DNA from 3 places in the Bradyrhizobium sp. CIR48 genome. Region 3 is predicted to be linked to each of the others. Evidence: predicted binding sites of a transcription regulator. Region 3 holds the regulator's gene; each other region holds the start of a gene.
What was found. Region 3 encodes PhoB, which activates phosphate uptake and scavenging genes when phosphate is short. Its sites were predicted from a motif close to TGTCATNNANCTGTCAT; they were not measured.
Positions count from the first base shown of each region.

Region 1: GGD66_RS01860 (RNA degradosome polyphosphate kinase) is a predicted target of PhoB. The motif match lies at 1,812-1,828, and genes of this name have one in related genera.
Region 2: phnF (phosphonate metabolism transcriptional regulator PhnF) is a predicted target of PhoB. The motif match lies at 3,432-3,448, and genes of this name have one in related genera.

Region 1 covers NZ_JACIHG010000001.1:379,725-384,314, forward strand. Annotated here, with positions in the region: gene GGD66_RS01860 (RNA degradosome polyphosphate kinase) at 1-1,738, opposite strand, end outside; gene GGD66_RS01865 (DnaA ATPase domain-containing protein) at 1,896-2,573, opposite strand; gene GGD66_RS01870 (CDP-alcohol phosphatidyltransferase family protein) at 2,666-3,208, opposite strand; gene purM (phosphoribosylformylglycinamidine cyclo-ligase) at 3,366-4,439, shown strand; gene purN (phosphoribosylglycinamide formyltransferase) at 4,454-4,590, shown strand, end outside.
Region 2 covers NZ_JACIHG010000008.1:291,362-295,951, reverse strand. Annotated here, with positions in the region: gene phnD (phosphonate ABC transporter substrate-binding protein) at 1-741, shown strand, start outside; gene phnE (phosphonate ABC transporter, permease protein PhnE) at 813-1,697, shown strand; gene phnE (phosphonate ABC transporter, permease protein PhnE) at 1,694-2,542, shown strand; gene phnF (phosphonate metabolism transcriptional regulator PhnF) at 2,669-3,397, opposite strand; gene phnG (phosphonate C-P lyase system protein PhnG) at 3,517-3,981, shown strand; gene phnH (phosphonate C-P lyase system protein PhnH) at 3,986-4,590, shown strand, end outside.
Region 3 covers NZ_JACIHG010000008.1:449,042-453,631, forward strand. Annotated here, with positions in the region: gene GGD66_RS25990 (aspartate aminotransferase family protein) at 1-759, opposite strand, end outside; gene GGD66_RS25995 (GcrA family cell cycle regulator) at 1,216-1,728, shown strand; gene phoB (phosphate regulon transcriptional regulator PhoB) at 1,957-2,664, opposite strand; gene phoU (phosphate signaling complex protein PhoU) at 2,688-3,404, opposite strand; gene pstB (phosphate ABC transporter ATP-binding protein PstB) at 3,416-4,234, opposite strand; gene pstA (phosphate ABC transporter permease PstA) at 4,231-4,590, opposite strand, start outside.

The DNA of each region.
Region 1 (4,590 bases), on a different contig from region 3:
GCACCACGAGCTCGACCTGCACGCCGGCCTGGGAGGCCTCGTAGAGCGCGTCGATGATGTCGGGGTCGACCAGCGCATTCATCTTCATCCAGACCGCGCCGTGGCGGCCGTGGCGCGCATGCGCGGTCTCGCCCTGGATGTGCTCGATGATGCGCTTGCGCAAGGTCAGCGGTGACACCGCCATTTTTTCCAGATCGCTCGGCGCGGCGTAGCCGGTGATGAAATTGAACACGCGCGCGGCATCGCGGCCGATGGTCGGATCGGAGGTGAAGTAGGAGAGGTCGGTGTAGATGCGCGCGGTGACCGGATGATAATTGCCGGTGCCGGTATGGACGTAAGTCGTGAGGCTGCCGCCCTCGCGACGCACCACCATCGAGAGTTTTGCGTGCGTCTTCAGTTCGAGGAAGCCGTAGACGACCTGCACGCCGGCGCGTTCGAGATCGCGCGCCCAGCGGATGTTGGCTTCCTCGTCGAAGCGCGCCTTCAGCTCGATCAACGCGGTGACGGATTTGCCGGCCTCGGCGGCTTCCGCCAGCGCGCGCACGATCGGCGAGTTGTTGGAGGTGCGGTAGAGCGTCTGCTTGATCGCGACGACATCGGGGTCGCGCGTCGCCTGCTGCAGGAACTGCACCACCACGTCGAAGGATTCGTAGGGGTGATGGACGACGAGATCCTTCTGCCGGATCGCGGCAAAGATGTCGCCGCCATGCTCGCGCACGCGCTCGGGATGACGCGGCACGTAAGGGGTGAATTCGAGATCGGGCCGGTCGAGGCGAGTGAGCTGCGAGAGCTCGTTCATCGCCTGCACGCCGTCGACCAGGAACACCTCGTCGTCGGCGGCCGACAGCGCGTGCTGCACGAAGCTGCGCAGCTCCTCCGGCATCTTGGCATCGATCTCGAGCCGGATCACCGACCCGCGGCGGCGGCGCTTCAGCGCGGTCTCGAACAGGCGGACGAGGTCTTCCGCCTCTTCCTCGATTTCGAGCTCGGAGTCGCGGATGATGCGGAAAGCGCCCTGGCCGTGCAGATTGTAGCCGGGGAACAGGCGGTTGATGAACAGGGCGGTCGCCTGCTCCAGCGAGATCAGCCGGACCACCTTGCCGTCGGCCGGCAGGCGGATGAAGCGGTCGATCTTGCCGGGCATGCGGATCAACGCGTTCATCTGCTTGCCATCGGCGGCGCGCGTGAGCTGGAGCGCGATGGTGAAGCCGAGGCTCGGGATGAACGGGAAGGGGTGGGCCGGGTCGATCGCCAGCGGCGTCAGCAGCGGGAACACGTTGCTGAGGAAATAGTCCTCGATCCAGGTCCGTTCCGCCTTGGTGACGTCCTTGCCGTCGACCAGGACGATGCCGACATCGGCCAGAGTGCCGCGCAAATCGCGCCAGATCGCCTGCTGGTCGGAGGCGAGTTCGGAGACGGTGCGGTTGATCAGGGCGAGCTGCTCGGATGGCGTCAGGCCGTCGGGGCTGCGTTCGGCAATGCCCTCGCGCACCTGCGCCTTGATTCCGGCGACGCGAACCATGAAGAACTCGTCGAGGTTATTTGCGGAAATCGACAGGAATCGCACCCGCTCCAGCATGGGATGGCTGGGATTGACCGATTCCTCCAGGACGCGGCGGTTGAAATGCAGCCAGGAAAGCTCGCGGTTGATGAATCGCTCGGGACTCGATGCGATCGCCGGCAGGCTCTCGGTCTCTGGGGCTTTTTCTTTAGTTTCAACAGCTTGCGCAGAGTCCATCAGAAGTCGGTCCATCCAGTTCGCCCCAATTTGCGACTTATGCGCAAAACCGGCCGGAGCATGTGTTAGAGCGATGACGTTTCGATGACATTGATGTTCCGCCGCTTCGCCGCGTCAAGCGGGCTTGCGTAGGCCTTGGGCGCGGCCGCGTGGCCGATCAAGCGTCCCGCAGCAGCTCGGCGGCCAGCGCCCGGGTGACCGGGCGGCCAAGTCGCAGGGCTTCGCTGTCGAGCAATTCCACGGCTTGGCGGGCGGCGGCCGAGGACCGCTCCAGGCGCGTGGCGAGGTAGCCGACCACGCTCTCATCCACGGTGAGCTGGCGGTCGGCGCAGAATTTGACGATCAGGCCGCGGAAGAGCTGGTCGTCGGGCGGCAGCAGCGCGACCACTGGAACGGCGCGCAGACGCGAGCGCAGGTCGCGAAGCTCGATCTCCAGCGAGGCCGGCACCTCGCGTCCGGTGAACAGAACGTAGGCGCCATCCTCGCGGGCGAGGTTCATCAGGTGGAAGAGGGCGCGTTCGTCAAATTCCCTGGCCTTGAGATCCTCGATCACCAGCGCACCGGTGGCGAGCGTGCCCGGAACGCCCGCAGCTGTCAGCGCATTGGCCGTGGTGGAGCGGGCGCCGGCCTCCTCGGCCCAGATCGCGGCGAGATGGCTCTTGCCGCTTCCTTCCGGGCCGGCCAGCCACATGATCCGGTTCGGCCATTCCGGCCAGCTGTCGATCAGGCCGAGGCCGGCTGCATTGGCCGGTCCCTCGAGGAAATTGTCCCGGCTGAGGCTCTCCGCATGCGGAAGCGAAAACGCCAATTGTCGGGGGTGAACGCGGCCTGGCACGCTTGCTTTGCTCCATGCCGGCGCGCCGGCGTCATTTGAAGAGGTCGGACGTATCGAGCGGGAGTTGGCCTTTTACGGGGCCGCATCCCCTCTCATTTGGCCTCGATCGTACTCATGTGCCGCAGCCACTCGACCAGATAGAGCGACACGGAGGAGAGCGTGAAGACCGTGACGAGGCCCATCAGGATGATATCATAAGGGGCCGGCTTGAAGCCGAAGGCAAGCGCCGCCAGCACGAGCGCCGCGAACGCCACTTGTGCAACCGTGTTGAGCTTGGACACTTTCGACGGCTTCATCTCGACGGGCCGGTCGAACAGCCAGGACACGATCACGGCGGCGACGATCATGATGTCGCGCGAGACCACCAGGATCACGATCCAGCGCGGAATTGCGCCCCAGATGCCGAGCGCCATGTAGATCGAGACCAGCAGCGCCTTGTCCGCGAGCGGGTCGAGCAGGGCGCCGAGCTCGCTCGTCATGTTGAAGCGCTTGGCCAGGAAGCCGTCCACGGCGTCGCTGATACCGGCGATCAGGAAGACGGCGAACGCGACCTCCATTTGGCTCGACACGATGGCCCAGACGATGATCGGGACCAGCATGATGCGGCCCAGGGTAATGATGTTCGGAATACTCACGAAAGCGCTTCCCGGCACCCGGTCTGACCTCGAATCCGGCCTCTCGGGAGGCTGAACCGGTTGATATCTCTACATAGTATACGGCGGTGCGCCATGCGAGCCATTGCGCGTCCCCGGAATTCGACGTAACCAGCCGCGAACCCACTGGAAATCGGGCATGACCGACCGCAAAAACGGCCTCACTTACGCCGATTCAGGCGTCGATATCGATGCGGGCAACCGCCTGGTCGACCTGATCAAGCCGATGGTGCGCGCCACCGCACGGCCGGGCGCCGACGCCGAGATCGGCGGTTTCGGCGGCCTGTTCGACCTCAAGGCGGCCGGTTTCAAGGATCCGGTCCTCGTGGCCGCGACCGACGGCGTCGGCACCAAGGTCAAGATCGCGATCGAGACCGGCCTGCATGGCGGGATCGGCATCGACCTCGTCGCCATGAGCGTCAACGACCTCGTGGTGCAGGGCGCCGAGCCGCTGTTCTTCCTGGATTATTTCGCCTGCGGCAAGCTCGATCCGGAAGCCACGGCCTCGATCGTCGCAGGCGTCGCCGAAGGCTGCCGCGAATCCGGCTGCGCCCTGATCGGCGGCGAGACCGCCGAGATGCCCGGCCTGTACAAGGACGGCGATTACGACCTCGGCGGCTTTGCCGTCGGTGCCGCGGAGCGGGGGACGTTGCTGCCGCGCAAGGACATCGCGGCCGGCGACGCCGTCATTGGCCTCGCCTCATCGGGGGTGCATTCGAACGGCTTCTCGCTGGTGCGCAAGATCGTGGAACAATCGGGCCTTGGCTTCGAGGCGCCAGCGCCGTTCGCCCCGGTCATGACCCTTGGCGGCGCGCTGCTGACGCCGACGAAGCTCTACGTCAAATCCTGCCTGCGCGCGATCCGCGAGACCGGCGCGGTGAAGGGCCTTGCCCACATCACCGGCGGCGGCTTCACCGACAACATTCCGCGCGTGCTGCCGAGCAACCTCGGCGTCGGCATCGATCTGGCCCGCCTTCCGGTGCTGCCGGTGTTCAAATGGCTGGCGGCGCAGGCCGGCATCGCCGAGCTGGAGATGCTGCGCACCTTCAACTGCGGCATCGGCATGATCGCGATCGTCGAGCCCGACAAGGTCGACCAGGTCATGCAGGTCTTCACCGATGCCGGCGAGACGGTGGCGCAGCTCGGCACCGTGATCCCGGCCGAGGGCGAGCACCGCGTCGTCTATAACGGCCATCTCGACATGGCGCTGTGATGACTGGCGCTGTGATGAAGCGCCGCGTCGCCATCCTGATCTCCGGCCGCGGCTCCAACATGTCCGCGCTGATCAGGGCCGCCACTGCCGCGGATTTCCCGGCGGATATCTCGCTCGTCATTTCGAACAAAGCCGATGCGCTCGGGCTCGA
Region 2 (4,590 bases), 160 kb from region 3:
CTGCGCATCGCCAACGACTACGCCGCCGTCATCGAGGGCCAGCGCGCCGGCAACATCCACATCGCCAGCTACGGTTCGGCCTCGTTCGCCCGCGCCCGCCTGACCGGCGTCAAGTCCGACGCCTTCGCCAACGACATCAACGCCGACGGCTCGACCGGCTATTACTCGGTGTTCTTCGTCAAGGCGAGCAGCGCCTACAAGAAGGTCGACGATCTCAAGGGCAAGAACCTCGGCCTCGTCGATCCGAACTCGACCTCCGGCAACAACGTGCCGCGCTTCGAGCTGGACAAGATGGGCATCCCCGATGCCGACGGCTATTTCGGCAAGGTCGTCTTCACCGGCAGTCACGAGAACGCGATGCTGGCGCTGTCGCAGGGCACGGTCGACGTTGCCGCCAACCAGTGGACCAGCGACGACGATTCCACGCTGGCGCAGATGTTGACCAAGGGCATGCTGAAGAATGCCGACGGTTCGGCGATGAAGAAGGACGACTTCCGCATCATCCACAAGTCGGCGCCGATCATCAACGGCCCCTATGCCTACAATTCCGACCTGCCGGAAGACGCCAAGGCTGCCATTGCGAAAGCGTTCTTCGACGCCCCGGCCAAGGACAAGGCCGCGTTCGACCGCCTCTCCGACGGTCAGAAGAAGGGCTTTCATCCCGCCACCACCAAGGACTGGGATGGCACGATCGAGCTGATCAAGTTCGTCGATGCGCTGCGTAAGAAGAAGGCGTCCTGATCTCAGGGCGATGCAACTGGAGCCGGGTCCCTGGACCCGGCTCTTTCTTTGACGGAACTCATCTCAGGCCGATGACAACAGCGGTTTCGATCCTCCCCGAGCAGCAGCTTGCCGTGCTCAACGCCGCTTATCGCCAGGCGGTCGGGCGCAGGCGGCTCCGCCTGCTGTTGGGGATCGCGGTCTTCGCCGCCGCGCTGGCTCTCGCGGGAATCGGCGCGGAAGTGAATCTGCGCACGCTCTTCACCTATTTCGGCAATTTCATCAGCTATTTCGATCGCATCCTCACGCTCGACAACGGCCAGCGCGTCTGGACCGATGTCGGCGAATGGCTCTGGGGCTGGCGCAAATGGCTGAAGATGCTCGGCGAAACGCTGCTGATCTCCTATGTCGGCACGCTGATCGGCGCGACCTTGGCATTTTGCCTGAACTTCTTCGCCGCTGAAAACACCTCGCCCGCACCCTGGCTGCGCTTCGTCGTCCGGCGCCTGCTCGAGTTCGCCCGCACCGTTCCGGGCATCGTCTTCGCGCTGATCTTCGTGATCGCGTTCGGGCTCGGGCCGATGGCGGGTGTGCTCGCGATCGCGATCCACTCCACCGGCGCGCTCGGAAAGCTGTTCTCGGAAATCGTCGAGAACGCCGACATGAAGCCGGTCGAAGGCATCCGCTCGACCGGCGCGAGCTGGCTGTCCTGCATGCGCTTCGCCGTCGTGCCGCAGGTGACCGCGGGTTATGCGAGCTACGCGCTGCTGCGCTTCGAGATCAACGTCCGTGAAGCCTCCGTGATGGGCTTCGTCGGTGCCGGCGGCATCGGCCAGGAGCTCGTCGTCGCGATCCGCAAATTCTACTATTCGGACGTCAGCGCGATCCTGCTGACCATCATCGTCACCGTGTTCATCATCGATATCAGCACCGGTTGGCTGCGCGGCCGCCTGTTCGGCAAGGAGGCGCGGACGTGACGAGGCGGCAAACGGTCGACACGCGAGAGCTTCGCGCGCGCTATCCGGATGTGTTCGACCGGCCGGCCTCGGCGCGGCTTGCCACACCCGCGATGATCGTCGCGGCGTTCGCGATCCTCGTTTACGGCCTGGTCGATCTCGACTTCTCGCCGTCGCGCTTCTTCGCAGGTCTCAGCCAGCTCGGCTGGATCACCTTGATGATGATCCCGCCCGATCCCGGCTCCTCACTGCCGATCTATCTGAAGGCGCTCGGCGAGACGCTGTCGATCGCGCTGCTCGGCACGACGCTGGCCGCTGTGTTCGCGCTTCCGGTCAGCCTGCTCGCGGCACGCAACGTGGTGCCGTCGAAGCTCCTGCGTTTTCCTGTCCGCCGCGTCCTGGATTCGATCCGCGGTGTCGACACGCTGATCTGGGCGCTGGTGTGGATCAACGTCGTCGGGCTCGGCCCGTTCGCCGGCGTGCTCGCCATTGCGGTGTCGGATTTCGGCGCCTTCGGCAAGCTGTTCTCGGAGGCGATCGAGGGCGCCGACCAGAAGCAGGTCGAGGGCATCCGCGCCTCCGGCGGCAGTGCGCTGCACGAGATCCGTTTCGGGCTGTTGCCGCAGGTGCTGCCCGTGATCGCTGGCCAGGTGCTCTATTTCATCGAATCCAACACCCGCTCGGCCACCATCATCGGCATCGTCGGCGCCGGCGGCATCGGCCTGCAGCTCGCCGAGCAGATCCGCGTGCTGGAATGGCAGAAGGTGTCGTTCCTGATCCTGATGATCCTGGTCGCCGTCGCCGCGATCGATTTCATCTCGGGCAAGCTGCGCTTTGCGATCATTGGGCGCAGGGCCGTGGCCTGATCAAAAGTGCCGTAGGGTGGGCAAAACGCAGCGTGCCCACGATTTTTAACGATCGAGAAAGATCGTGGGCACGGCGCGAAGTGCGCCTTTGCCCATCCTACGGCTCCGGTTTCTTGGAGAGAGCCCCTACGACTCCACCAGAAACTCCACGCGCTCCGCGGCGAAGCGCGAATGCTTGGTCATCAGCGGCTTGCCGTCAAGATCGTGGTCGGTGGCATCGACCACCAGGATCGGCCGTCCGAGCGCGAGATCGAGCCGGGCCGCATCGGTGGCGTCGACGATGCCGGCGGTGATCCGGGTCGCGCCGCGGCGATAGTCGCGCACCCCGTAATGCTCCAGCAGCTTCGTCATCGAGCGCGTCGCCGCGAACACGGCACCGGCGCCGGGAAACAATTCCGCCGACAGCCATGTGGTGGAGACGCAGATCGGCGTGCGGTCGGCAAGGCGAATCGCCTCGATCCGCACCAAGGGCGCGCCGGCCTTCAATCCGAGCTCACGCGCCAGCTCGTGGGTCGCGACATCGTCGGTCGCCTCGATCAACTGACCGCGCGGCTCGCGGCCACCGGCGCCGACGATCTCGGAGAAGCGCGTGCGCGAGCGCAGGGGATAAGCGAGCTTCTGCGCTTCGACATAAGTTCCGCTGCCGCGCTCGGCGCGCACCAGGCCGCGCTCGGCAAGCGCTGCCAGCGCGCGCCGCACGGTGTGGCGGTTCACCCGATAGGTTTCGGCGATCTCCATCTCGCCCGGCAATTTGTCGCCGGCCGCGAAACGGCCGTCGGCGATGCCGCGCTCGATGCCGTCGGCAACGAGGCGCCATAGCGCGACGCCGGACGACGCAGTGTCTTGCATGCTCATATCGCCGGCCAGCCTAGCCCAGAAATCACAGCTTTGTCACGAAACAGTCATGGCGCTCCCGTATGAAGTTGTCTATTATCATAGACAACTTCAGCGCGGCAAGTTCTGTCAAAGGTTCGGTGGATCAGGTGACCCTGCACAACAACCAGCAAGCCCAGCGCCAGGCCGCCATGGCCGTGCTGGCGCACGCGGAGGCGGGCGAGATCGCCGCCCGCCTCCGCAACTTGGCGCTCCCGGCACATCAGGATTTGCGCGCGCCCGAAAACGGTCTCGTCATGCTGCGCGGCCGGGTCGGCGGCGACGGCGCGCCGTTCAATCTCGGTGAAGCCACGGTGTCGCGCGCCGCGGTGCGGCTTGCGAGCGGCGAGGTGGGATTCGGCTACACGCTCGGGCGCGACGGCGAGAAAGCGCGGCTGATCGCTTTGTGCGACGCCCTGGTGCAGTCGAGGGATTTTGGCGGAGTGGTGGAGCGGGACGTTATCGCCCCGTTGCGTGAACAGCTTATGGCTGGCCGCAAGCAGGCGGCGGCTGAGACCGCTGCGACGAAGGTTGATTTCTACACCATGGTGCGCGGTGAGGGGTGAGATCATGACCACGATTGCGGAACTGCCGCCGGGCTTCGCCGACAAGGTGCTGTCGGCGCAATCGACCTTTCGCTCGGTCATGGACGCGATGGCGCGGCCGGGCTCGGTCCAGCGCATCGTACCGGGGGCGGGGGCGCCCGACAGGATGATGCGCGGCACGGCCGCGATCGCGCTGACGCTGTTCGACCACGACACGCCGCTCTGGCTCGACGCGCGGCTGGCGGAGAGCCCGAACGTGGTGAAATGGCTGAAGTTTCACACCGGCGCGCCCGTGGTGCAGGATTCCTCGATCGCGAGTTTTGCGCTGATCAGCGACGGCGGTGCGCTGCCGCCGCTCGAACGCTTCGCGCTCGGAACCAGCGAATATCCGGATCGGTCCACCACGGTGATCCTGCAGGTCGATAGCCTCGACTCCGGACGGAGCTTCGAGCTGCGCGGTCCCGGCATCGACGGCGCCGCCATGCTCAATGCGTCGATCAAGCCGTTCGATCTGTTCGAGCGTATGCACATCAACGAGGCGCTGTTTCCGCGCGGCATCGATGTGGTGCTGGTGGCCGATGATGCCGTGGTCGCGATCCCCCGCACCACGCGAATCGTGAGCAAGGGAAG
Region 3 (4,590 bases):
GAAGCCGCCGCCGAGCGCCTTTGCCAGCGACATCACGTCAGGCGTGACGCCGGTGCGCCGATAGGCGAACAGATCGCCGCTGCGGCCCATGCCGGTCTGCACCTCGTCGAAGGCGAGCAGCAGGCCCTTCTCGTCGCAAAGCTGGCGCAACGCCTTGAGGAAGGTCGGCGTTGCCGAGCGCACGCCGCCCTCGCCCTGGATCGGCTCGATCAGGATGCCGGCGGTGTGCGGGCCGATCGCCTTCTTGACGGCCTCGATATCGCCATGCGGCACCTGGTCGAAGCCTTCCATGGGCGGGCCGAAGCCTTCGAGATATTTTGCAGAGCCGGTCGCGGCGAGCGTTGCCAGCGTACGGCCGTGAAAGGCGCCTTCGAAGGTGATGATGCGATAACGTTCCGGATGCCCCTTGGAGAAGTGATGATGGCGGACCAGCTTGATCACACCTTCCAGCGCTTCGGCGCCCGAATTGCAGAAGAACACGAAGTCGGCAAAGCTTTCGTTGCAAAGCCGGCTCGCGAGCTTCTCGCCGTCCGGGCTCTGGAACAGGTTCGACATGTGCCAGAGCTTGGTCGCCTGCTCCTGCAGCGCCTTGATCAGATGCGGGTGGCAATGGCCGAGCGCATTCACTGCCACGCCCGAGGTGAAATCGAGATAGCGATCGCCATTGGTCGCGATCAGCCAGCAGCCTTCGCCGCGCTCGAAGCCGAGGTCGGCTCTGGCGAAAACGGGGAGCAAATGCGGCGCTGCGCTGTTAGTCATGATGTCACTTGAATGTTGCGGACGGTGTGACGCGTGCATTGCGCAACGCACCATCGACCGGCCCGGAAAACGAAACGTGCCGCCTTTTAAGGGCGGCACGCGGGACTATCTTATGCTTGGCAAGACGGGTGTCAATGCCGCCCGGAAAGCCTCAGGAAACGCTGAATCCGTAGTCTTGCGGTGCCGATTTTGCGGGTTTTCACCACGGAACATGTGGAAGCGAGTCGGCGGACTCTTGCGCGGGAGTCACGCCATATTGTAGCGTTTGGATTGTCAGATACGACATCTCGTGCAGCGGTTCTGATCCCAAGAGTCCTCTTGTACCGGCGTAAACGTTCGGGCGTCAGTCACGCGCCCGGCGAGCCTTAAGGGATTCTGACGGCACGGGTTTTTGAAGGCTTAGGCAATCGCTGCGAGGCCCCAGGATGGCTGGCGCGTAGCGAGGGAAAGGGTGCAATGACGGTTTTGACCTGGTCCGACGATCGCGTCGAGCAGCTGAAAAAGCTCTGGGAGGCCGGACTTTCGGCCAGCCAGATCGCAGCTGAGCTCGGCAATGTGACCCGCAATGCCGTGATCGGCAAAGTGCACAGGCTCGGTCTGTCCGGCCGCGCCAAGAGCCCTTCATCGGCAGCGCCCCGGCCGCGCAAGGCGCGTCCCGCGCAGCACATGATGCGGGTGACCCGCCCCATCGCGCGCGGCAACACCGCGCTGGCGCAGGCCTTCGAGGTCGAGGTGGAGGCTGAACCCGTCACCTATGACAACGTGGTGCCGATGGGCCAGCGGCTGTCGCTGCTCGAGCTCAACGAGGCGACCTGCCACTGGCCGGTCGGCGATCCCTCGAGCCCGGATTTCTTCTTCTGCGGCGGCAAGGCACTGTCCGGCCTGCCCTACTGCGCCCAGCACTCGCGCGTGGCGTATCAGCCGGCGGCGGATCGCCGGCGCGCGCCGGCGAAGCCGGGTCCGCGCTGAGCGGATTTAGCTGATCGCAACGACGGCAGCCGTCGCACGATGACGGCTCAACCAACTCGGTGTCATCCCCGCGAACGCGGGGATCCATAACCACAAGGCGCAGTTGTCGCGCGAGATGGTCACTCCGAGTCTTCGCCAAACCACTGCCTGTGGTTATGGGTCCCTGCTTTCGCAGGGACGACACCGGAGAATGCGGCGGCAGCCCGCCAAAGCCAACGCCAGCAAACCTTACGTCTGCTCCGCCTTCGCGAAGCGGTCGTCGAGCGCGTAGCCAGCGCCGCGGACGGTACGGATCGGGTCCTGCTCGCGGCCGAGATTGAGCAGCTTGCGCAAGCGGCCGATATGGACGTCGACAGTGCGCTCATCGATGTAGATGTCGCGGCCCCAGACGCTGTCGAGCAGCTGCTCGCGCGAGAACACGCGGCCGGGATGCTCCAGGAAAAACTCCAGCAGGCGATATTCGGTCGGGCCGAGATCGATCGGCCGGCCCGAGCGCGCCACGCGGCGCTTGTCGCGGTCGAGCTCGATGTCGCCATAGGCCAGCACTGTCGCGAGCCGCTCAGGACTGGCGCGCCGCAGCAGGCCCTTCACGCGCGCCAAAAGCTCCGGCACCGAGAACGGCTTGACGATGTAGTCGTCGGCGCCGGTCGCAAGTCCCCGCACCCGCTCGCTCTCCTCGCCGCGCGCGGTGAGCATGATGATCGGCAGCTGCTTGGTGTCGGGCCGGGTGCGCAGGCGCCGGCACAGCTCGATGCCCGACAGGCCCGGCAGCATCCAGTCGAGCACGATCAAGTCCGGGATGTGCTCCTTGAGGCGGGTGTCGGCGTCGTCGCCGCGCATGACCGTCTCGACATCATAGCCGTCGCCTTCGAGGTTGTAGCGAAGCAGCTCGGTGAGAGCTTCCTCGTCCTCAACCACCATAATGCGTGCGCCCATCGGGTCGTCGCTCCTTCAAGTCTTCAGGTATTCGGGACCGTCGTGGCGAAGGTGGTCATGTCGCCCTTCGGCCGCTTGTCGGTGATCGCCTGGCCTTCGATCATGTAGAACACGGTCTCGGCGATGTTGGTGGCGTGGTCGCCGATCCGCTCGATGTTCTTGGCGCAGAACATCAGATGGATGCAGAACGAGATGTTGCGCGGATCCTCCATCATGTAGGTGAGGAGCTCGCGGAACAGCGAGGTGCAGATCGCGTCGACTTCCTCGTCGCCCTTCCACACCGCCATCGCCGCCGGCAGGTCATGCGCGGCATAGGCATCCAGCACCGACTTGACCTGCTGCTGCACGAGGTCGGTCATGTGCTCCAGGCCGCGGAACAGCTTCAGCGGATGGAAGTCGGTCTCCAGCGCGGCGACGCGCTTGCCCATGTTCTTGGCGAGGTCGCCGATGCGCTCGAGGTCGGTCGCAACGCGCATGGCGCCGACGATCTCGCGCAGATCCACCGCCATCGGCTGCCGGCGGGCGATGGTGAGCACCGCGCGTTCCTCGATGCGCTTCTGCAGCGCGTCGAGCTCGGCGTCGATGGTGACGACGCGCTGGCCGAGCGCGACGTCGCGGCGGATCAGCGCGTCGACGGAATCGACGATCATGCGCTCGGCGATGCCGCCCATCTCGGCGACCAGGCGGGTGAGCTCCTGGAGGTCGGTGTCGAAAGCCTTTGCGGTATGTTCAGTACCCATGTCGCGTCTCCTCAGCCGAACCGGCCGGTGATGTAATCCTGCGTGCGCCGGTCGCTCGGCGACGTGAAGATCTTGCTGGTGTCGTCGAACTCGATCAGCTCGCCGAGATACATGAAGGCGGTCTTGTCGGAGACGCGCGCCGCCTGCTGCATGTTGTGGGTGACGATCGCGATCGTGTAGTTCTCGGACAGTTCCTGGATCAGCTCCTCGACCTTGGCGGTCGAGATCGGATCGAGCGCCGAGCAGGGCTCGTCGAACAAAATCACTTCAGGACGCACCGCGACGGTGCGGGCGATGCACAGGCGCTGCTGCTGGCCGCCGGAGAGCGACAGGCCGGAGGCGTTGAGCTTGTCCTTGACCTCGTTCCACAGCGCGCCGCCGCGCAGCGCCTTCTCAACGCGGTCGTCCATCTCGGACTTCGAGATCTTCTCGTAGAGGCGGATGCCGAAGGCGATGTTCTCGTAGATCGTCATCGGGAACGGCGTCGGCTTCTGGAACACCATGCCGACCCGGGCGCGCAGCAGATTGAGGTCGAGCCTGGGATCGAGGACGTTGGTCTGGTCCAGCATGAGCTGGCCGGTGGCGCGCTGGCCCGGATAGAGATCGTACATCCGATTGAAGATGCGCAGCAGGGTCGACTTGCCGCAGCCCGACGGGCCGATGAACGCCGTGACGCGGTTGGCGCCGAGCGTCAGGTTGATGTTCTTCAGCGCGTGGTGCTCGCCGTAATAGAAATTGAGATTGCGCACCGTCACCTTGGCCGGTGCTTCCGGCAGCGGTTGCGAGGCCAGATGAGCGTTGGAACTCATGGATACGGACAAGTCGGTCATTTTGCAGTCCTCTCGGCGCCGAGGATGCGCGCGCCAATGTTCAGGGCAAGCACGGTGAGCGTGATCAGCAGCGCGCCGCTCCAGGCGAGCTGCTTCCAATAGGCGTAGGGGCTCTGGACGAAGTTGTTGATGGTAACCGGCAGGTTGGCCATCGTCTTGTTCAGGCCGAGGCTGAAGAACTGGTTCGACAGCGCGGTGAAGAGCAGCGGCGCGGTCTCGCCGGCGACGCGGGCGGTGGCGAGCAGCACGCCGGTGATGAGGCCCGACCGGGCCGCACGATAGGCGATACGCTTGATCACCAGCGAGCGCGGCAGGCCGAGCGCCGAGGCCGCCTCGCGCAGGGGATTCGGCACCAG